2 linked regions of the Halorhodospira halophila SL1 genome follow. The protein of the gene in region 1 interacts with the protein of each later gene in a pairwise test. Links are inferred from orthologs where the notes say so. Each region holds a gene or a part of one and is shown on either strand. Other genes may lie near its edges.

What was found.
Region 2: the proteins of def (region 1) and HHAL_RS09120 interact in binary tests that used the Escherichia coli proteins (3 or more experiments, as listed by UniProt). The link is inferred for Halorhodospira halophila SL1 from one-to-one orthologs.

What each region holds. Positions count from the first base shown.
Region 1 is NC_008789.1:2,544,106-2,555,469, reverse strand. What follows is about bases 5,149-7,948. They hold def (peptide deformylase), read left to right. Parts: upstream 5,149-6,193; coding sequence 6,194-6,703; downstream 6,704-7,948. Other genes in these bases: rsmB (16S rRNA (cytosine(967)-C(5))-methyltransferase RsmB), read left to right, coding at 7,632-7,948; fmt (methionyl-tRNA formyltransferase), read left to right, coding at 6,703-7,635; dprA (DNA-processing protein DprA), read right to left, coding at 5,149-6,070. Outside these bases: glycerol-3-phosphate 1-O-acyltransferase PlsY, read left to right, coding at 1-313; L-threonylcarbamoyladenylate synthase type 1 TsaC, read left to right, coding at 310-885; tRNA (adenosine(37)-N6)-threonylcarbamoyltransferase complex transferase subunit TsaD, read left to right, coding at 926-1,933; HHAL_RS11745 (DNA topoisomerase I), read right to left, coding at 1,926-4,325; HHAL_RS11740 (Smg family protein), read right to left, coding at 4,431-4,901; more of dprA, read right to left, coding at 4,904-5,148; more of rsmB, read left to right, coding at 7,949-8,921; hemF (oxygen-dependent coproporphyrinogen oxidase), read left to right, coding at 8,918-9,838; HHAL_RS11710 (class 1 fructose-bisphosphatase), read right to left, coding at 9,886-10,902; HHAL_RS11705 (6-phosphofructokinase), read left to right, coding at 11,054-11,364. UniProt on the Escherichia coli protein: Removes the formyl group from the N-terminal Met of newly synthesized proteins. Requires at least a dipeptide for an efficient rate of reaction. N-terminal L-methionine is a prerequisite for activity but the enzyme has broad specificity at other positions.
Region 2 is NC_008789.1:1,974,480-1,983,595, forward strand. What follows is about bases 5,664-8,630. They hold HHAL_RS09120 (aspartate-semialdehyde dehydrogenase), read right to left. Parts: upstream 7,675-8,630; coding sequence 6,652-7,674; downstream 5,664-6,651. Other genes in these bases: HHAL_RS09115 (FimV/HubP family polar landmark protein), read right to left, coding at 5,664-6,629; HHAL_RS09125 (outer membrane beta-barrel protein), read left to right, coding at 7,928-8,521; leuB (3-isopropylmalate dehydrogenase), read right to left, coding at 8,630-8,630. Outside these bases: accD (acetyl-CoA carboxylase, carboxyltransferase subunit beta), read right to left, coding at 1-685; trpA (tryptophan synthase subunit alpha), read right to left, coding at 682-1,503; trpB (tryptophan synthase subunit beta), read right to left, coding at 1,500-2,714; HHAL_RS09105 (phosphoribosylanthranilate isomerase), read right to left, coding at 2,704-3,327; tRNA pseudouridine(38-40) synthase TruA, read right to left, coding at 3,388-4,188; more of HHAL_RS09115, read right to left, coding at 4,200-5,663; more of leuB, read right to left, coding at 8,631-9,116.

The sequences.
Region 1 (11,364 bases):
TCCGGTCTACTTCCGGTTCCAGGGGGGGAAGGGCGTGGCCACCGGCCTGGGGGTGATCCTCGCCTGGTCCCCGCTGGCGCTGTTGGCCACGGTGGTCACCTGGCTGGCGGTGGCCGGCGCCTTCCGCTACTCCTCCCTGGCCGCCGTGGTGGCCTTTGCCATGGCCCCGATCTACATGCTCTGGCTGTCGGCCTCGCCGGTGCTCACCGCGGCCACGGCGATCCTCACGGCGGCCATCGTCTGGCGCCACCGCGAGAACATCGTCCGCCTCGCCGCCGGTGAGGAGAGCCGCATCGGTTCCTCGGGGTCATGAACGAGTGCCCGCCCGGTACCCGTCCATTCCGGGTCCGGCACGCCGCTGCGGAGCTGCGCCAGGGCGGCGTGGTGGCCTATCCCACCGAGGCGGTCTGGGGGCTGGGCTGCGATCCGCGCAACGCCGACGCCGTGGCGCGCCTGCTGGCGCTGAAGGGGCGACCGGAACGCCAGGGGCTGATCCTGATTGCCGCCGAGTCGCGACAACTCGCCCGGTACCTGGCACCGTTACCGGCGGAGTGGGCGGAGACGATCCAGGCCAGTTGGCCGGGGCCGATGACCTGGGTGCTCCCGGCGTCGACGCGGGCCCCGCGCTGGGTCAGTGGCGGGCGCGACACGCTGGCCGTGCGGGTGACCGCGCACCCGGTGGCAGCCGCCTTGTGCAGCGCCTTCGGGGGGGCGCTGGTCTCCACCAGTGCCAACCCCTCGGCCCGGCGGCCGGCTCGCAGCGTTGCGGAGGTGCGGCGCTACTTCGGCACGCGGATCGACGCGCTGGTACCCGGGCGCCTGGGCGGGCTGGAGCGGCCGACCCCGATCCGGGACGGACGCAGTGGGGCCTACCTGAGACGATGACGCGCCGCTTTCTGTATACGCCGCAATCCGGGGGTGCCCAGTGCGTGTACTAGGCATCGAGAGTTCCTGTGACGAGACCGCGGCCGCCGTCTACTGTGGTCGTGATGGCCTGTTGGCCCACGCGGTGCACAGTCAGGTGGCCGATCACGCCGCTTACGGCGGCGTGGTGCCGGAGCTGGCCTCACGGGATCACGTGCGCAAGCTGCCCGGTCTGGTCGGTGGGGTGTTGCGGGATGCCGGCCTGACGCCGGCAGATCTCGACGGCGTCGCCTGGACCCGCGGCCCAGGGCTCCCCGGGGCCTTGATGGTCGGGGCCGGGTTCGCGCGCACCTTCGCCTGGGCGCGGGGGCTGCCGGCGGTCGGGGTGCACCACATGGAGGGGCACCTGCTGGCGCCCCTGCTCGAGCCCGACCCGCCGGCCATGCCCCTGGTGGCCCTGCTGGTCTCCGGCGGGCATACGATGCTGGTGCAGGTGGCCGACTTCGGCCGCTACCGGGTCCTGGGGGAGTCGGTGGATGACGCCGCCGGCGAGGCCTTCGACAAGACGGCTCGGCTGCTGGGGCTGCCGTACCCGGGGGGGCCGGCCATCGCCCGCCTCGCCGTCGAGGGAACACCGGGGGCGGTGCGCCTGCCGCGGCCGATGACCGACCGGCCGGGGCTGGACTTCAGCTTCAGCGGCCTGAAGACGGCGGTCCTCCACGCCGTCGAGGCGGCGGGGAACGATCAGCAGGCCCGGGCGGACATCGCCCACGGATTCCAGGAGGCGGTGGTGGATACCCTGGTGATCAAGTGCCGGCGTGCCATCGAGCAGACGGGCGCGGGCCGGCTCGTGGTCTCCGGCGGGGTGGGCGCCAACGCCCGGTTGCGCGAACGCCTGGATGAGGTGGGGCGGGCGAGCGGCTTCACCGCCCACTACCCGCGCCTGGAGCTGTGTACCGACAACGCTGCGATGATCGCCTACGCCGGCCTGCGTCGGCTGGAGGCGGGCTACCGCGACGATCTCGACTTCAGCGTACGCCCCCGCTGGCCGTTGGCCGAGCTCAGCTAGTGGCCTTGCTGCGGCCGCGGCCACCCTTGGCCGCCCCGCCGCGGCGCCCCTTGCGCGCCGGCGCCTTGGCGATCAGGTCCTGGCACTCCTCATGGGTGAGCGAGTCCGGCTCCCGGTCCTTGGGCACCTTGGCGTTCTTCTCGCCGTTGGTGATGTACGGCCCGTAGCGTCCGCGCAGGATCTGAATGCCGTCGCCGAAGTCGTGGATGATCCGGTTGGCGTCGGCCTGTTTCTTCTCCCGCACCAGTTCGTGGGCCCGTTCCTTGGTGATGGTGTACGGGTCCTCGTCCTTGGGGATGGAGACGAACTTCTTGCCGTAGCGCACGTAGGGGCCAAAGCGCCCGATGCTGACCTGGACGTCTTCGCCCTCGTCGGTCTCGCCCATGTCCCGCGGCAGCTTGAACAGCTGCAGGGCCTCGTCGAGGGTGATGGTGTCGATGCTCTGTCCCGGGCGCAGGCCGGCAAAACGCGGCTTCTCGTCGTCGTCGCGGGAGCCGAGCTGGGCGAAGGGGCCGTAGCGACCGATGCGCACCGTCACCGGCTTGCCGGTCTTCGGGTCCGTGCCCAGTTCCCGCGCCTGGACCGCCTCCTGGCGCGAGACGTTCTTCTTCTCCTCAACCCGCTCCCGGAAGGGCTCCCAGAACGCTTCCAGGACCGGGACCCAGTCCTGCTCGCCGCGGGAGATGGCGTCTAGGTCGTCCTCGAGTCGGGCGGTGAAGTCGTAGTCCACGTACCGATCGAAGTGCTCGGTCAGGAACTTGTTGACTGTGCGCCCGATGTCGGTGGGGATGAAGCGTTTGCCGTCCATCTCCACATAGTTGCGGTTCTGCAGCGTGGAGATGATCGAGGCGTAGGTCGACGGCCGGCCGATGCCGTACTCCTCCAGGGCGCGGACCAGGCTCGCCTCGGTGTAGCGCGGCGGCGGCTCGGTGAAGTGCTGTTCGGCGCGGATGGCGTGCAGGTCCACCTGCTCGCCCTCCTCGAGTTCGGGCAGGAACTTCTCGCCGGAGTCGTCTTTGCCCTCGTCGTTGCCCTCGCGGTAGACGACCATGAAGCCCGGGTCGGCCACCGTGGAGCCGGTGGCCCGCAGCAGATGGCGGGCGTCGGCGTCGGCGGCCAGATCGACGGCCACCGTGTGGATGGTGGCGTGCTTCATCTGTGAGGCGACGGCGCGCTTCCAGATGAGATCGTAGAGCTTGCGCTGCTCCTCGTTGAGGTAGGCGCGGACATCGTCCGGGTGGCGCGACGCCGAGGTGGGCCGGATGGCCTCGTGGGCCTCCTGGGCGTTCTTCGAGCGGGTCTTGTAGACCTGGGCCTGGCCCGGGAGCTTGTCGGCGCCGTAGCGGTCGGTGATGGCCTGGCGCATCTCAGTGATCGCCTCGCCGGAGAGGTTCACCGAGTCGGTTCGCATGTAGGTGATCAGACCGACGGCACTGCCTTCGCCGACGTCGATGCCCTCGTAGAGCTGCTGGGCGATGCGCATGGTCCGGCTGGCGGTGAAGCCGAGCTTGCGCGAGGCCTCCTGCTGCAGGGTCGAGGTGATGAATGGCGCTGCCGGGTTGCGCCGGCGTTGCTTGCGCTCCACCGAGGCGACCCGCAGCGTGCCGATGACCTCGGTCTCGCCATCGCCGGTGGGGCCGATCCGGGCGGGGTCGGGTTGGGCACGCGCGGCCTCGCGCAGGGTGCGGTCGACCTCCTGGGCATGGGTCTCGTCGGTGATGGTGAACTGCCGGACCTTCTCGCCGTGGAGCTGCGAGAGCTTGGCCATGAAGGGCTGCTGCGCCTTGGCGGCATCGGCCTCGACGCTCCAGTACTCCTGGGGCTCGAACTGCTCGATCTCGGTCTCGCGCTCGCAGATCATCCGCAGCGCGGGGCTCTGCACCCGGCCCGCGGAGAGGCCGCTGGTGATCTTGCGCCAGAGCAGGGGCGAGAGGTTGAAGCCGACCAGGTAGTCGAGGGCGCGGCGCGCCTGCTGGGCGTTGACCAGCTCCTCGGAGATGTCCCGCGGGTTGTTCATCGCCTCCTGGATGGCGCCCTTGGTGATCTCGTGGAAGACCACCCGATAGACCGGTTTGTCGTCCAGGGTGCCCTTGTCGCGCAGCAGCTCCACCAGGTGCCAGGAGATGGCTTCACCCTCGCGGTCCGGGTCAGTGGCCAGGTAGAGGGCGTCGGCCTTGCGGGCCGCCTTGGCGATGGCATCGACGTGCTTCTGGTTCTTGTCGATGGGTGCGTACTTCATGGCGAAGCCGCTGGACGGATCCACCGCCCCCTCCTTGGGGACGAGGTCGCGGACATGGCCGTAGGAGGCCATGACCTCGTAATCGGAACCCAGGTATTTGTTGATCGTGCGCGCCTTGGCAGGCGACTCGACGATGACGAGGCTTTTACCCATGAAGAGCCGTTCGCGTATGTAGGGGCGGGAGGTCGGGTGGCGTCCGGAGGGCGGCGCCGGGCCGTAAAACCGGCCGCCGCGCCGGGGCGCGGCGGCCACCCGTCGTCAGTGGACGAGGTGCGTCGGGACGTCGAACATGAGGTTCTCCATCCAGTTGTACGCCTCTTCCTCGCCGGGGCGGTTGAACAGGACCATCAGGATGACCCACTTGACCGTGTCGAGGTCCACCTCGTGGTCGTCCAGCGCCAGGATGCGGTCGAGCACCAGCTCACGGCTCTCGGCCGTGAGGATCCCCACCTGCTCCAGGTAGAGGATAAACCCGCGGGTCTCGGTGTCCAGGCGTGCCAGCTCGGGCTCGCCGAACAGCCGGATGGACGACTTGCCCGACGGTGCAGCCGGCAGCACCCGGGAGTCCGCGAGGGCATCGAGCCACTCGAAGGCCTTGCGGATCTCCATCGCGCTGAACCCGGCCTCGTGGAGTTCGCTCTCGAGCGAGTCCCGATCGCCGGGTTCCTCGTCGTTGTAAAGGTAGTTCTCGAACAGGTACATCAGCACTTCGAAAACGTTCTGCTTCATCATCAGCCCTCTGGCCCGCGCCGCTGGTACCGGCCCCCGGGTACCGCAGTCAACAGGCCCTTCAGCTCCATGGTTAGCAGAATGGATGAAAGCCTATCGAGCGTCAATCCAGACCGCTGCTGGAGGGTGTCGAGGGTGAGCGGATCGTGGCCGAGGGCTTCGAGGATACGCGCCTCGTCCGGATCCGCGGCTGGACTGGTCGACTCCGAGGGGGCGTTGACGGGCGCTTCACAGACCGTCCCCGGGAACTCTTTCAGGATATCGTCGATCGATTCTAACAGCTTGGCGCCGTCGCGCAGAAGTGCGTGGCACCCGCGGGCCAGGGGGTCGTGGATCGACCCGGGTACGGCGAAGACCTCGCGGCCCTGCTCGGCAGCGAGCCGGGCGGTGATCAGCGAGCCGCTGTGGCGACCGGCCTGGATGACCACGACCCCCAGCGACAGACCGCTGACGATGCGGTTGCGCCGTGGGAAGTGGGCGGCCAGGGGGCCGCTGCCCGGGGGCAGCTCACCGAGCACCGCCCCGGAGGCGGTGATCTCGGCGTGCAGGCGCTGGTGCCGGGCGGGGTAGACCTGGTCCGGCTCGGTGCCGACAACGGCCAGCGTGGTGCCGCCGGCCTCCAGCGCGCCACGGTGGGCGGCCGCATCGATGCCGGTTGCCAGACCGCTGGTGGTGGCGATGCCGGCGCGTGCCAGGCCGCCTGCCAGGTTGCGGGCCAGATCCCGGCCGCTGGCGGTGGCGTGGCGGCTGCCGACAATGGCTACCTGCGGCCGGTGTAGGGTGGTCGGATCGCCGGTCACGAACAGCAGCGGCGGCGGGTCGGGGATCTCGGCCAGGCGGCGCGGATACCCGGGTTGCGCCAGGCGCAGCAGGTGCCGCGGCCCGGGGCCATCCAGCCAGTCGGCATCGGTCCGGGCGGCATTCCAGTCCGGGGCGAGGATTCCGCTCTCGGTGGCGGCGCTGAGGCCGAGGCTGCGCAGGGCGCTGCGCCCGGCCCGGAAGACCGCCGCCGGCCCGCCAAAGGCCGCCATCAGCCGGGACCAGGTGCGTGGCCCCACGCCCGGCACCCGTGCCAGGGCCAGGGCGTAGAGGGTGTCGTCGTCCATGTCGTGCTCACCGTCCTTGGTGAAGGAACCGATACCGTGCCGGGCGGTGAGGGCCGGGCGCAAGGGTGTGCCGTTGGAGCGGGGGCGGTCTGGATGCTCTGTATAAGCATTCCAGATTATGGCTGCCCTCGGCTGCGCGGTGCGTTACAATCGACCCGTCATTTAACAACAGGCACAGCATCGGTCATGGCCCTCCTCGATATCCTTGTCTATCCCGATCCCCGCCTCCGTGAGCGGGCCGAGCCCGTCGCCGAGGTGGACGACGCCGTCCGCCGCCTGGTGGACGACATGCTTGAGACCATGTACGAGGCCCGCGGCATCGGTCTGGCCGCCACGCAGGTGGGCGACCGCCGGCGGGTGGCGGTGATCGATGTGTCCGAGGAGCGTGACGAGCCGCTGGTGCTGATCAATCCGGAGATCCTCGAGGCCACCGGCGAGGCCAGCGGCGAGGAAGGCTGCCTGTCCATCCCGGGCTACTACGACGATGTGGCACGGGCCACCCGGGTGCGCTACCGCGCGCTGGACCGCGACGCCCAGCCCATCGAGGGCGAGGCCGAGGGGACGCTGGCCGTCTGCCTGCAGCACGAGATCGACCATCTGGACGGTCGACTGTTCATCGACTACCTCTCCGAGCTCAAGCGCAAGCGGGTGCGCAAGCGCATGGAGAAACGCGAGCGGCTCAGCGCGGCGGGCTGATGGCGGCACGGATCGTCTTTGCCGGAACCCCGGATTTTGCGGTGCCCGGCCTCGATGCCCTGGTCGAGGCCGGGGTGAGGCCCGTGGCGGTCTTCACCCAGCCCGACCGGCCCGCCGGGCGAGGGCGGAGGCTGACCCCGCCGCCGGTCAAGCGGGCCGCCGAGCGCCACGGGCTGGGCGTTCACCAGCCCGAGCGCCTGGGGGCCGAAGAGGCGGAGCAGATCCGCGCGCTGGCGCCCGATCTGATGGTGGTGGTGGCCTACGGCCAGATCCTGCGGCGCAATGTGCTGGACGTACCGCGCTTTGGCTGCGTGAATGTCCACGCCTCGCTGCTGCCGCGCTGGCGGGGCGCGGCGCCGATCCAGCGCGCCCTGCTGGCCGGGGACGAGCAGACCGGTGTAACCCTCATGCAGATGGACGAGGGACTGGATACCGGGCCCATGCTTGCCCGCAAGGCGACCCCGATCAGTGCCGACGAAACCGCCGGGTCGCTCCACGACCGCCTGGCGCGCATCGGCGCCGACCTGCTGGTCGCCCACCTGCCCGAGATTCTGGCCGGGGCCATCACCCCGGAGCCTCAGCCGGACGACGGCGTGACCTACGCCGCCAAGCTGACCAACGACGAGAGCTGGCTCGATCCCACCGAGCCCGCGGAGCAACTGGAGCGGCGCGTGCGCGCCCTGGCCCCGGTCCCCGGAGCGCGGCTCCAGCTGGGCGAGACGCCGGTGCGGGTACTGGCGGCACGGGCCTGTGCGGGGCGGCCCGAGGATCGGGCCGGAACCGTGGCGGCGGTGGGCAGTGGCGGCATCGAGGTCGCTACCGGCGAGGGGCGTCTTGAGATCACCCGGCTGAAGCCCGCCGGTGGGCGGGAACAGACGGCTGCCGATTACCTCAACGGGCGCCGCCTGGTGCCGGGAGAGCCGGTTCAGTGAGTACCCCCCCGCGGGTCGCCGCGGTGCACGTCCTTGAACGGGTGCTGGAGCGCGGCGAGACCCTGGATGAGGCCCTGGAGGCCCAGTTTTCCCGGGTATCCGAGCGCAATCGGTCGTTGCTTCAGGCCCTGGTCTACGGCGCGCTGCGCTGGCTGACCCGGCTCGAGGCCCAGGTGGCGACCCTGACCCCGCGCGACGACTGGCGCGCCGATCCGCTGCTACGTGGTCTGCTGGTGATCGGGGCCTGGGAGGCCCAGGGGCTTGCCACCCCAGCCCATGCGGCGGTCTCCGAGGCCGTCGATGCGGCCCGACGGCTGCGTCGGGCGCGCGCGGCCGGCATGGTGAACGCGGTGCTGCGCAAGCTGCACAAGGCCACCCCACCCGGGCCGGCAGACGAAGCCGCCCGCTACGCCCTGCCGCCGTGGCTGCTGGACCATCTACGCCGCGCCTGGCCGGAGGATTGGCCGGCGGTGGCCGAGGCCGGGAACGCTCACCCGCCAATGACCCTGCGCTTCGACCGGAACCGCATCTCCCGCGAGGCGTGCCTGCAATCGCTGGCCGAGCAGGAGATCCCGGCGCACCCCGGCGAGGTCGCGCCGAGCGCCGCGACCCTCCATGCCCCGGTACCCGTGGCCCGCCTGCCCGGCTTCGCCGAGGGGTGGTTGTCGGTGCAGGATGAGGCCGCGCAGCTCGCCGCCCCGCTTCTCGACCCGCAACCCGGCGACCGGGTGCTCGATGCCTGTGCCGCACCGGGTGGTAAGACCCTGCACCTGCTCGAGCACACGCCGACGGCGGCGGTGACCGCCCTCGACCGTTCGTCACGCCGGCTGCGCCAGGTACGCGATAACCTCGCGCGTGGCGGCTACGAGGCCCAATGCCTGGCCGCCGATGCCGCCGACCCCGAAGCGTGGTGGGACGGTGAACCGTTTCAGCGCATCCTCCTCGACGCCCCGTGCACGGGCAGCGGCGTGATCCGCCGACACCCCGATATCAAGTGGCTGCGCGGGGTCGACGACCCGGCGCGCATGGCGGCGGCGCAGCGCCACCTGCTCGCCGCCCTGTGGCGCGTGCTGGCGCCGGGCGGGCGGTTGCTCTACGCCACCTGCTCGATCTTCCCCGAGGAGAACGAGCAGGTGGTGGCCGGTTTCCTGGCCGAGCACGCCGATGCCAAACCGGGGCCGTTGGCGCCGGTGGGCCGCTGCACCGGGTCCGGGTGCCAGATCCTGCCCGGCGAGCACGGGATGGATGGGTTCTTCTACGCCTGCCTCGAGCGGAGTGCCGCATGACGGATGCGATGCCGGTCGACGGGATCCAGCGCGTCCACGACTGGCTGTTGACCTGGCAGGAGCGTGTCTGCCGGTTCGTTGAAGGTTGGGACGGTGGCGGTGCCTTCCAGGCGGATCGCTGGGACCGTCCTGGCGGGGGCGGCGGCGAGAGCCGTGTACTTCAAGGTGGTCGGGTGATCGAGCAGGGCGGTGTGAACTTCTCCCACGTCCGTGGTGAGGCGCTGCCCGAGGCGGCCACCGAGCGGCGGGCCGAGCTGGCCGGGCAGCCCTTCGAGGCGGTGGGCGTGTCCCTGGTGCTGCACCCGTGGAACCCGTACGTTCCGATCACCCACGCCAACCTGCGGTTGTTTGTGGCCGGTGAGCCGGGTCGCGGCGCCCAGTGGTGGTTCGGCGGCGGGTTCGATCTGACCCCTTGCTACCCCTTCGACGACGATTGTTACCATTTCCATCGCTGTGCCCGGGCGGCCTGCGCGCCGTTCGGAGAGACGGTCTATCCGGTGTTTAAACGCTGGTGTGACGACTACTTCCGCCTGCCCCACCGCGATGAGCAACGCGGCATCGGCGGGCTGTTCTTCGACGATCTCAACGACTGGGGGTTCGAGACGACCTTCCGGTTCGTCCAGAGGGTGGGGCGGGCCTTCCTCGATGCCTACGGCCCCATCATCGAGTCTCGCCGGGATCACGCCTACGGCGACCGCGAGCGGGAGTTCCAGCTCTACCGGCGCGGCCGGTATGTGGAGTTCAACCTCCTGCAGGATCGCGGGACCCGGTTCGGCATCCAGTCGGAGGGGCGGACCGAATCAATCCTGATGTCGCTGCCACCCCGGGTGCGCTGGGAGTACGGCTACCAGCCCGAGCCCGGCAGCCCGGAGGCCCGCCTGACCGAGGTGTATCTCATCCCCCGCGACTGGGTCTGAACACCCCGCGCCCGGCGGGGTGCGGGGTCGTCCGAGTCCCGAGCGCCTCAGCCCTCCTGATGGTAGCGGGCGATCCGCTCGACCTCGTTCCTGGAGCCGAGGACCACCGGCGCCCGCTCGTGGATGTCGCTCGGATCGAGCTCAAGGATCCGCTGCCGGCCGGTGGTCGCGCCGCCGCCGGCCTGCTCGACGATGAGGCTCATGGGATTGGCCTCGTACATCAGGCGCAGCCGGCCGTTTTGCCCCTTGGCCTTGATCTTGGCGTCGAGCGGGTACATGAAGACGCCGCCCCGGCAGAGGATGCGGTGCACCTCGGCGACCATCGAGGCCACCCAGCGCATGTTGAAGTCTTGGCCCCGCGGCCCCTCCTTGCCCTGGAGGCACTCGTCGATGTAGCGCTGGACCGGCTCCTCCCAGTGGCGCTGGTTGGAGACGTTGATGGCGAATTCCTGGGTATCTTCCGGGATCTGCACGTCCTTGCGGGTGAGGATGAACTCGCCGAAATCGCGGTTGAGCGTGAACATCTGGACGCCCTGGCCTTTGACAGCGAGCACCAGGATGGTGGATGGGCCGTAGAGGCAGTAGCCGGCCGCCACCTGCTCCGTGCCGTGCTGGAGGAAGTCCCCGGCCGAGGGGTTCTCGCTGCCCTGCGGCGCGCGGACGATGGAGAAGATCGTGCCCACGGAGACGTTGACGTCGATGTTCGAGGAGCCGTCGAGCGGGTCGCAGAGCAGCAGGTAGCGGCCGCGCTGGGACGGGTTGGGCAGGGTATAGATGTCGTCCATCTCCTCGGAAACCAGGCCGGCGATATGGCCGTTCTGGGTCAGGGCCTCGATGAAGACCTCGTTGGTCACCACGTCGAGCTTCTTCTGGGTCTCGCCCTGGACGTTCTCCGAGTCGGCCGAGCCGAGCATGCCCACCAGGTCGCCCTTGTTGACCAGGTCGGCGATGCGCTTGCAGGCCACCGAGATATCGTTGAGCAGGCCGGTGAACTCGCCGGTGGCCTCAGGCAGGTTGCGTTGCGTCTCGATGATGTAGTTGGTCAGAGTCGTTCCGATGTGCATGGTTTTCTCCCCTGGCGTGCGGTTTTCATGACTTCTTTAATATCGACCGAGGAAATCCGCCGCCCATTGCCCGGCGGCGGCAAGCGTTCGGTGCATTCCTTCGGTACATTGGTGCGCAAGCCCATGAGCGTCAACACACAAGTCTGATCGCATGCCAAAGAACGCACTATATGCTCAGTCCGGTGGCGTCACGGCGGTCATCAACGCCAGCGCCTGGGGGGTGATCGAGGCGGTGCGGGGTCACCCGGCCCATTTCGGCACCTGCTACGCGGCTCGTAACGGGATCCTCGGGGTGCTCGAGGAGGAGATCCTCGATCTCGATGAGGAGGATCCGCTGACCCTGGCCGCCCTGCGCCATACCCCCGGGGGGGCGTTCGGGTCGTGCCGTTTCGACCTCGGTGACTTGAAGCGGGATCGGGCGCAGTACGAGCGCCTGGTGGAGGTCTTCCACGCCCACGACAT
Region 2 (9,116 bases), 570 kb from region 1 along the record:
ATGCACCGGGCTCGGCGATGATGACGTCCCCCAGGGTCGCCAGACTGGCCGAGACACCACCCATGGTCGGATCGGTCAGTACCGAGATGTACGGTACGCGCGCCTCGTTGAGTCGCGAGATGGCCGCCGAGGTCTTGGCCATCTGCATCAACGAGAACAGCGCCTCCTGCATGCGGGCACCACCCGAGGCCGAGAAACAGACCAGCGGGATGTCGTTGGCCCGCGCCTCTTCGGCGGCGCGGCAGAAGCGTTCACCGACGATGGTGCCCATGGACCCGCCCATGAAGCCGAACTCGAAGGCGCAGACCACCACCGGCCGCTGATGCACGGCACCACGCATCGCCACCAGGGCGTCGTTCTCGCCGGTGGCCTTCTGCGCCTGGTTCAGACGATCCCGATAGCGCTTGCTGTCACGAAAACGCAGGAAATCCGACGGCTGCAGTTCTGCACCGATCTCAACCGCCTCGCAGGACTCGTCCAGAAACAGCCGCAGGCGCTGCCGGGCCGAGATCCGCATGTGCGCACCGCACTTCGGGCAGACCTCGAGATTGCGCTCCAGATCCGGGCGATAGAGGATCCCCTGGCAGGACTCGCACTTGGTCCACAGGCCCTCTGGAACACTGCGACTGCGCGGACCGGCGTCGGTCCGGATCCGCCGCGGCATGAGTTTCTGAAACCAGCTCACGAGTCACCCCCCGTCGTCGTGTCGTCCATCGCCCGGCGCAGGGCCAGGACGGCATCGCGCAGACGCTCGGGCAGATCCGCCGCCGCCCCGTGCTCACCAATCATACGCACCAACGCGCTGCCGACGATCACGCCGTCGGCACACGGCGCCAGTGCCGCGGCACTTTGCGGATCACGCACCCCGAATCCGACGGCCACCGGTAGATCGGTCACCCGACGGATGCCGGCGACCTGCTGCCCGACCAACCCGGCGTCCAGGTCCGCCGACCCGGTCACCCCCTTGAGGGCCACCGCGTAGACAAAACCGCCGGCCACCGAACAGACCCGCTCCACGCGTTCGGCGCTCGTATTGGGCGCCACCAGGTAGATCAGATCGACACCCTGGACCCGGGCCTCATCGGCCAACGCCCCGGCCTCCTCCGGCGGCAGGTCAACGGTGAGCAGGCCGTCGACGCCGGCGGCCGCCGCATCGCGAACGAAGGCGCGATAACCGGCAGCCTCGAGGATATTGGCGTAGCCCATGAAGACCACCGGCGTGTCCGGATCCTCCTCTCGGAAGCGGCGCACCACCTCGAACAGCCGCGCCGGCGTCGTGCCGGCCGCCAGGGCCCGGGCACACGCCGCCTGGATCACAGGACCGTCAGCCATCGGATCGGAGAACGGCACGCCAATCTCGATGACGTCGGCGCCGCCGGCCACCAGGGCGTGCATCAGGCGCACGGTGTCATCGGGCGACGGGTCGCCACCGGTGATGTAGGGAATCAAGGCCGTCCGGCCGGCGGAACGGCAGGCACGGAAACGTTCAGCGATGCGGCTCACAGCTCGATGCCCTCCTGCGCCGCGACCGTGGCGATGTCCTTATCGCCCCGCCCGGAGAGATTGACCACCAGCGCAGCGTCCGGGCCGAGTTCCGCGGCCAGGCGTTCCGCGTGGGCGACGGCGTGGGAGGTCTCCAGCGCCGGCAGGATGCCTTCGGTGCGGCTGAGCCGGTGGAAAGCGGCCAGGGCCTCGGCGTCGGTGACCGTCACATACTCGGCGCGCCCGGAATCCTTCAGCCACGCGTGCTCAGGGCCGACGCCGGGGTAATCGAGCCCGGCGGAGATCGAATGCGTACCGATGATCTGCCCCTCGTCGGACTCCATCAGGTAACTGCGCGCACCGTGGAGCACACCGGGGCGGCCGGCGTTGAGCGGGGCGGCGTGCCGGCCGGAGGCCAGGCCCTCGCCCCCGGCCTCGACCCCGACGAGCCGGATATCGGCGTCATCCAGGAACGGATGGAAGATCCCCAGGGCGTTGGAACCGCCGCCGACGCAGGCGACCACGGCGTCGGGCAAGCGCCCCTCGCGCTCCAGGATCTGCGCTCGGGTCTCGACACCGATGACCCGCTGCAGGTCGCGAACCAGCGTCGGGTAGGGATGGGGACCGGCGACGGTGCCGATGATGTAGAAGGTGTTGTCGATATTCGCCACCCAGTCGCGCATCGCCTCGTTCATGGCGTCCTTGAGGGTGCGCGTCCCGGCGTCCACGGCGCGGACCTCAGCGCCGAGCAGACGCATCCGGTAGACGTTGGCGGCCTGGCGCTGCACGTCGTCGGCCCCCATGTAAACGACGCACTCCAGCCCCATGCGTGCCGCGACGGTTGCCGTAGCCACGCCGTGCTGCCCCGCCCCGGTCTCGGCGATGATCCGCGTCTTGCCCATGCGCGCGGCCAGCACCGCCTGCCCCACGGTATTGTTGACCTTGTGCGCGCCGGTATGGGCCAGATCCTCGCGCTTGAAGTAGATGCGTGCACCGCCGGCGCGGGCGGTCAGCCGCTCGGCCAGGTACAGCGGAGTGGGCCGACCGACGAAATCCCGCAACTCGCGATCGAGCTCGGCCTGGAAACCCGGGTCGCGGCGCGCCTCGGCGTACGCCTCGGTCAACTCCTCGAGCGGCCCGACCAGGGTCTCGGAGACGAACCGCCCCCCGAACCGGCCGAAGTGCCCATCATGCTCCTCGGCGGGGCCGCCGCCGTCCTGCTCAGGTCTCATCGCCACGTTCCACCTCCGCGAGAAACCGGGCTATGCGCTCCCGGTCCTTGATCCCCGGCTCCGACTCGACGCCGCTGCTAACATCCACGGCGAAGGGGCGCACCTTGCGCACCACCTCCGCCACATTCTCGGCGCTCAGACCGCCAGCCACCGTGAGCCCGCGCACGCCGCCCGGGATGGTGTCGTGGTCGAAGGACTCACCCCGACCCCCGCGCTCGCCGACGCGGTGGCTATCGAACAGAAACCCGCTGGCATCCGGATAGGCCGCCACGTACTCGGACGGATCCGCCCCGCCCCCCATGGGCACCGCCTTCACGTAGCGACGCTCGTAGTGGCGGCAAAGTTCCGGCGCCTCGTTGCCGTGGAACTGCAGGGTATCCAAGTGCAGGCCTTCCACGGCCACCTCCACCTGCCCCGGCTTGGGATCGACGAACAGACCGACCACCGAGACGAAGGCCGGGACGGCCGCCACAATGGCTCGGGCCTCTTTCATGTCCACGGCACGCGGGCTGGCATCGCAAAACACCAGACCGATGGCATCGGCACCCAGCTCGACAGCGGCTGCGGCATCTTCCGGGCGGGTAACCCCGCAGATCTTGACGCGCGTGCGCACGCTCGGCGTCCCCCTTCAGCGGCTCCAAGGAAAGCGCAAATGTTACCGCGTGGGCGAGCTTTACGCCAAAAACGGCCACTGCCCCCGGGTCGGGAGGCCGTAATGCGACGGGTAGACCACGCGGGTCAGGTAGAGCCCGGCCGCCGGGGCCGTCATCCCGCTGCGGGTCCGGTCGCCGGCGGCGAGCAATCCCGCGGGCCAATGCTCAGGCTGCTCGCCGGTTCCCACGGCCATCAGGGTGCCGGCGATATTGCGCACCATATGGTGCACGAAGGCGTTGGCCTCGATGTCGATGAACAGCAGCTCGCCGTGGCGGTGCACATCGAGCCGATAGACCTCCCGCACCGCGTGGGGCGCCTGGCAGGCGGCGGCCCGGAAGGCCGAGAAATCGTGCTCGCCAACCAGGGCCTGGGCGGCCCGATGCATGCGCCCCTCATCCAGCTCGTGGTGGGTCCAGGCCACGCGGTGACGCAGAAGCGCCGGGCGGGCCCGCCGGCACAGGAAGACATAGCGGTACCCCCGCCGCTGCGCTTGATAGCGCGCGTGGAAATCCGCATCGACGGCGTGGGCCGAACGGACGCTGACCGTCTCGGGTAGCTGCGCATTGGTGCCCAGCACCCAGGCGTGCAGCGGCCGCGATGCGGTGGTATCGAAGTGGACCACTTGGGCGGCGGCGTGAACCCCGGCATCGGTGCGGCCGGCACAGACCACCGCCACCGGGTGATTGGCGATCCGCGACACAGCCCCCTCGAGGGCCTCCTGCACCGACGGGGCGTCGTCCTGTCGCTGCCAGCCGCTGAAGCCGGTGCCGTCGTACTCCAGCACCAGGGCAATGCGTTGCTCTGCCCCTCGTTCCGCCACCGCCTGCCCGCCTACTCGCCGCTGAGCTCAGCCAGGATCTGCCGGGCACTCTCGCGCTGCGACTCGGTACCTTCCTCCAGGACCTCCTCCAGCAGGCTGCGGGCCCCCGGCTCGTCGCCCAGGTCGATGTACGCCCGGGCCAGGTCGAGCTTGGTATCGGCCTCATCGCCCTCGCCGACCCCCAGGGACTGCTCCGCCTCGGCCTCCAGGTCGCCCTCCGCGGGCCCCTCTCCGGCCTCATCCAGGTCGAGACCGCCCGGGGTGTCATCGTCTTCCTCGCTGAACAGGCTGTCGAGATCCATCTCGTCGAGTTCGTCGCCGGCGGCGTCATCCCCGCCAAAGAGCTCATCGGCCACGTCCTGCGCGCCGGCGCTCGCCTCCGGCTCACGCGTCATGGCCGGCTCCGGCTCCTCGGTGGCGTCCGGCTCGTTATCGGTGGCGGGCGCCTCCGCGGCCTCCGGCTCCGTCTCCTGCGGCTGCTCGTCGAAGGCCGCATCCAGCCGGCGGTCGAAGTCGTCGTCCTCAGAGGTCGACTGCGCACCGGCATCGTCGCCGTCGCCGCCGTCCAGCCCGAGGTCCAGATCCTCCAGATCCGGCTTGGTGTCGAGTCCGGCCTCGGCCTCCCCTGCTGAGTCCTCCGGGACCTCGGCATCCGTGGCCGCGTCCTCCGCCGCCGGGCGAGCCGCCGCGGCACCCGCGAACAGCGGGGCATCGGGTACGAAGGCCACACCCAGGGCCACGGCCGCCTGCCAGGCCGGATCGGCATCGCTGCGCGTCCGGTCGTAGAGATCCTGCGCCTGGGCCAGGAAGGCCTCCCGCTCACCCATGCGGGAGAGGACCTCCAGCAGCCGCAGGCGCAGATCGGTCCGCGCCGGCTCGCGATGGATGCCACGCTCCAGCACGTCCCGGGCCCGACGCAGATCGTTATCCGCCAGGTACTCGTCGGCTAGCTCCAGGGCATCCCGCCGGGCACTATGGTCGAAATCGAAGTCCAGGTCACCGCGATCGAGGCGCAGCCCCTCCGGCTCCTGGGTATTCGCACGCCGCCGCCGGCGGCGCAGCAGCAAGCCGGCAACCACGGCGAGCGCCAGCAGGGTTCCTCCGGTGGCGATCAGCATCTGCCGCCGTGCCTCCTCGTCGCGCCACAGGTCGGCGGCGGTGACATCACCGTCACCGGACAACCACTGCGCCCAGCCGACCTCTTCCTCGGGCTCTTCTTCGCGCTCGGGTGTTGGCGGATCGGCCTCCGTGGGCACCGGCTCCGCCTCGCGCAGGGGATCCAGGGGCTCATCCACCTCGGGCAGCGGCACGATCGGCGTCGGCTCGGCATCCGGCGGCGGCAGCAGCCCCTCCATGTCCAGGTCCACCAGCCGCTCGAGCGCTGCTACCCGCTGGCTCAGGTCTTCCACCTGCGCCTTGAGGCTTTCGCGCTCCGAGCGGAGACTGGCCCGCTCCTCGCGCAGGGCGGCCAGCGCCCCCTGCAGCCGGCGCACATTGGCCTCCGAGGCCTCCAGCTCGGTATCGAGGAGTGACAGGACCTCTTCGGTGCCCTCCTCGTCACCGAGGGCGAGGATCCGCAGCCGGGCCTCCTCGGCGGTCGGTGCCTCTGCCACCTGCTCCGGATCCGGCAGATCGGGGATCGGCACCGCCTCGTCGAGTTCCTCGATGGCCGCCCGGCGCTCGGCCGGCGGTACCCAGCTGTCCAGGTGGTCCTCATAGATGGCCTGAGCCTCGCCGGCGGTCAACTCCTCGATCTGCTCGCGACTGGGCAGTTTCAGCCACCAGCCGCTGAGCAGGTCGTTGACGTTGTCACCGGCGAAGGCGCGCGGGTTGAGCCGCTGGATGGCCAGCATCGTCTGCGCCACGGTGACGGAGTCATCCGGGCGGTGCTCCGAGGCGATCCGCCAGAGGGTATCCCCCTCTTCCACCGGCCCGTAGGCCGTCGAGCGGCGCTCACGCTCGCCGTCGCGGGTGATCTCCTCGAACGGCTCGCCCTCGCGAACCAGGGGCTGCCCTTGGGTCGGCGCATCCTCGTCAGCGGTCGTGGGACGTTCAAGGAGCAGGGTGTACTCGCGGACCAGGTCCCCTTCGGGCCAGCTGACCTGGATCAGGAAATCCAGCAGGGGCTGGTCGATGGGCTCCTGACTGGTGACGGCAATATAGGGGGCGTCTTCGCCGGAGGCGACCAGCTCGAAGTCGAGCAACGACAATTCGGGCATCCGGTCGACCCCGGCCCGATTGAAGACTCGGCCCGGGGCTAGCCCGACATCGAGGCGCGCGAGTTCGTCGGGGCTAACGTCCCGCAAGGGGATCCGCGCCGAGACCGGCTCGCCGGCCTCGGAGCGCCCCTCGATGGTCCCGAGGCTGACCTCCACCGCGGCTGCCACTGAGACCAGTGACAGTCCCGCCAGGCCGGCGAGGCCGCGGATCGCCTTGCGCACGGGCTCGCCCCTTCGTCCGCTGTCAGATGTGTTCGCCAATCAGCAGCTCCGCAATCTGCACGCTGTTCAGCGCCGCCCCCTTGCGGACGTTATCGGCCACCACCCAGAGATCGAGACCCCGCTCGTGGCTGATGTCCTCGCGGATGCGCCCGACGTAGACCGGATCGCGTCCGGCGGCCTCCGTCAGCGCCGTCGGATAGCCGCCGCCTGTGCGCTCGTCCAGGACCTCGACCCCGGGGGCGCTGGAGAGCACCTGCCGGGCACGCTCGGCGGTGATGCGCTCGCGGGTCTCGATGTGCACGGCCTCGGAGTGGCCGTAGACCACCGGCACACGCACCGTGGTGGGATTCACCCGAACGGAGGAGTCCTCGAAGATCTTGATGGTCTCCCAGACCATCTTCATCTCTTCCTTGGTGTAGCCGTTGTCCTGGAAATCGTCGATGTGCGGCAGGCAATTGAACGCGATGGGCTTCGGGTACTCAGCACACTGCGGCTCACCGCCGTCGAGGATCGCCCGGCTCTGGGCGTTGAGCTCGTCGATGGCCGGCTTGCCACTGCCGGAGACCGCCTGGTAAGTGGCCACGTTGATCCGCTCGATGCCCACGGCGTCGTGGATCGGCTTGAGGGCCACGAGCATCTGGATGGTGGAACAGTTGGGATTGGCGATGATCCCCCGCTTCTTGTAGCCAGCCACCGCGTGCGGGTTGACCTCGGGAATGATCAACGGGATGTCGTCGTCGTAGCGAAAGTGGGAGGTGTTGTCGATCACCACCGCCCCGGCCTCGGCCGCCCGCGGTGCGTGCTCGGCGGAGATGGACCCCCCGGCGGAGAAGAGCGCGATCTGCACCTGGGAGAAGTCGAACTGGGCCAGGTCCTGGATCTCCAGCTCCTGCCCGGCGAAGGATACCGTCCGCCCGGCGGAGCGGGCACTGGCCAGCGGGTAGATCTTGCGCGCGGGGAAGCCGCGCTCGGCCAGAATGGAGAGCATCACCTCTCCGACCGCGCCGGTGGCCCCGACTACGGCGACATCGTACTGCTTGCTCATGGATGCTCCCGTGCTCGCTGGTCCTAGTCAGGCCAAGTCTACTAACGCACTGCGCGGGATTGCCAGAGCGGCAATTGCTCTCAGCCCATGGCACGCTCAAGGCCAACGCCCCGCTATCCGGGCACCCCCACCGGGACCCGGTTCTGCATGCGGACGCCGCGCTGCTCACGTCTGTCCTTCACGTTGCCGGTCTCCGCGTCTACACTCTCCCCGGCGGTACTAGAAAAAACGAGCAATAGGAGGTTATACCCCGATGCGGAACAAGCTTACAGTCGCACTCGCAGGCGGTGCACTCGCCACCGGCGCCTTTGTCGGTCAGGCTTCGGCGCAGATGCCGGCGGATACCGGCAACTTCAATTACAACTACGCCGAGGGTGCACTGGTCCTCCAAGATAGGGATTCGCAAGATCTGGTAGGCCCGCGCGCTAAGGGCTCGGTGGCCTTCACCCGGGACATCTTCGGTGTGGCCGAGCTCAACTACCTAACCGACGACGTCGATATTACGGATCTGCGCGCCGGGGCGGGCTACCGTCTGGGCGTGGCGCCGGAACTCGATTTCTACGGCGTGGCGTCCCTCGTTTATCAAGATTTTGACAACGACTTTGACGACACCGGTCTTGGCATCACCCTGGGCACGCGCTATGCCGTCATGGCCGATTTCGAGATTGCCGGCGAGATCCGTCACACCAACATGGACGACTTCGACAGCACGACCGATCTCGCCGCCCAGTTCCTCTACGGAGTGGCGCCCAACGTGGAGCTCCTCGGGGAGCTGCAGCTGCTCGACGACGGCGACGACATGTTCGAGGACACGGGCCTCGCCCTCGGCGCCCGCTACAACTTCTAAACGGTTCCACACATAACGACCGTCATGCACGAGCCGGCCGCCCTTTAGGGGCGGCCGGCTCGTGTTTTCGCCCGGAACGGCGGGCGTCGGAATGCTGGACGTCGCGAGTCACAGCCGCCCCGCCACTGCCTCACCCATCTCACGAGTGCCCACCGGCCGGTTGCCGCCCTGCAGGTCCGGAGTGCGCAACCCCTCCTCGAGCACCGCCCCCACGGCGGCCTCGACCCGGTCCGCGGCCTCACCCGCGCCCAGGCTGTAGCGCAGCATCATGGCCACCGAGAGGATGGTGGCTAGCGGGTTCGCCTTGTCCTGCCCGGCAATATCCGGCGCCGAGCCGTGGACCGGCTCGTAGAGCCCCTTGCCGTGTTCATCGAGGGAGGCGGACGGGAGCATGCCGATGGAGCCGGTCAGCTGCGCGGCGCAATCCGAGAGGATGTCCCCGAACAGGTTCCCGGTGACCACCACATCGAACTGCTTCGGCGCACGCACCAGCTGCATGGCGGCGTTGTCCACGTACATGTGGCTGAGCTCGACACCCGGGTAGTCCGCCGCCACCCGCTCGACCACTTCGCGCCATAGCTCCGAGCTTTCCAGG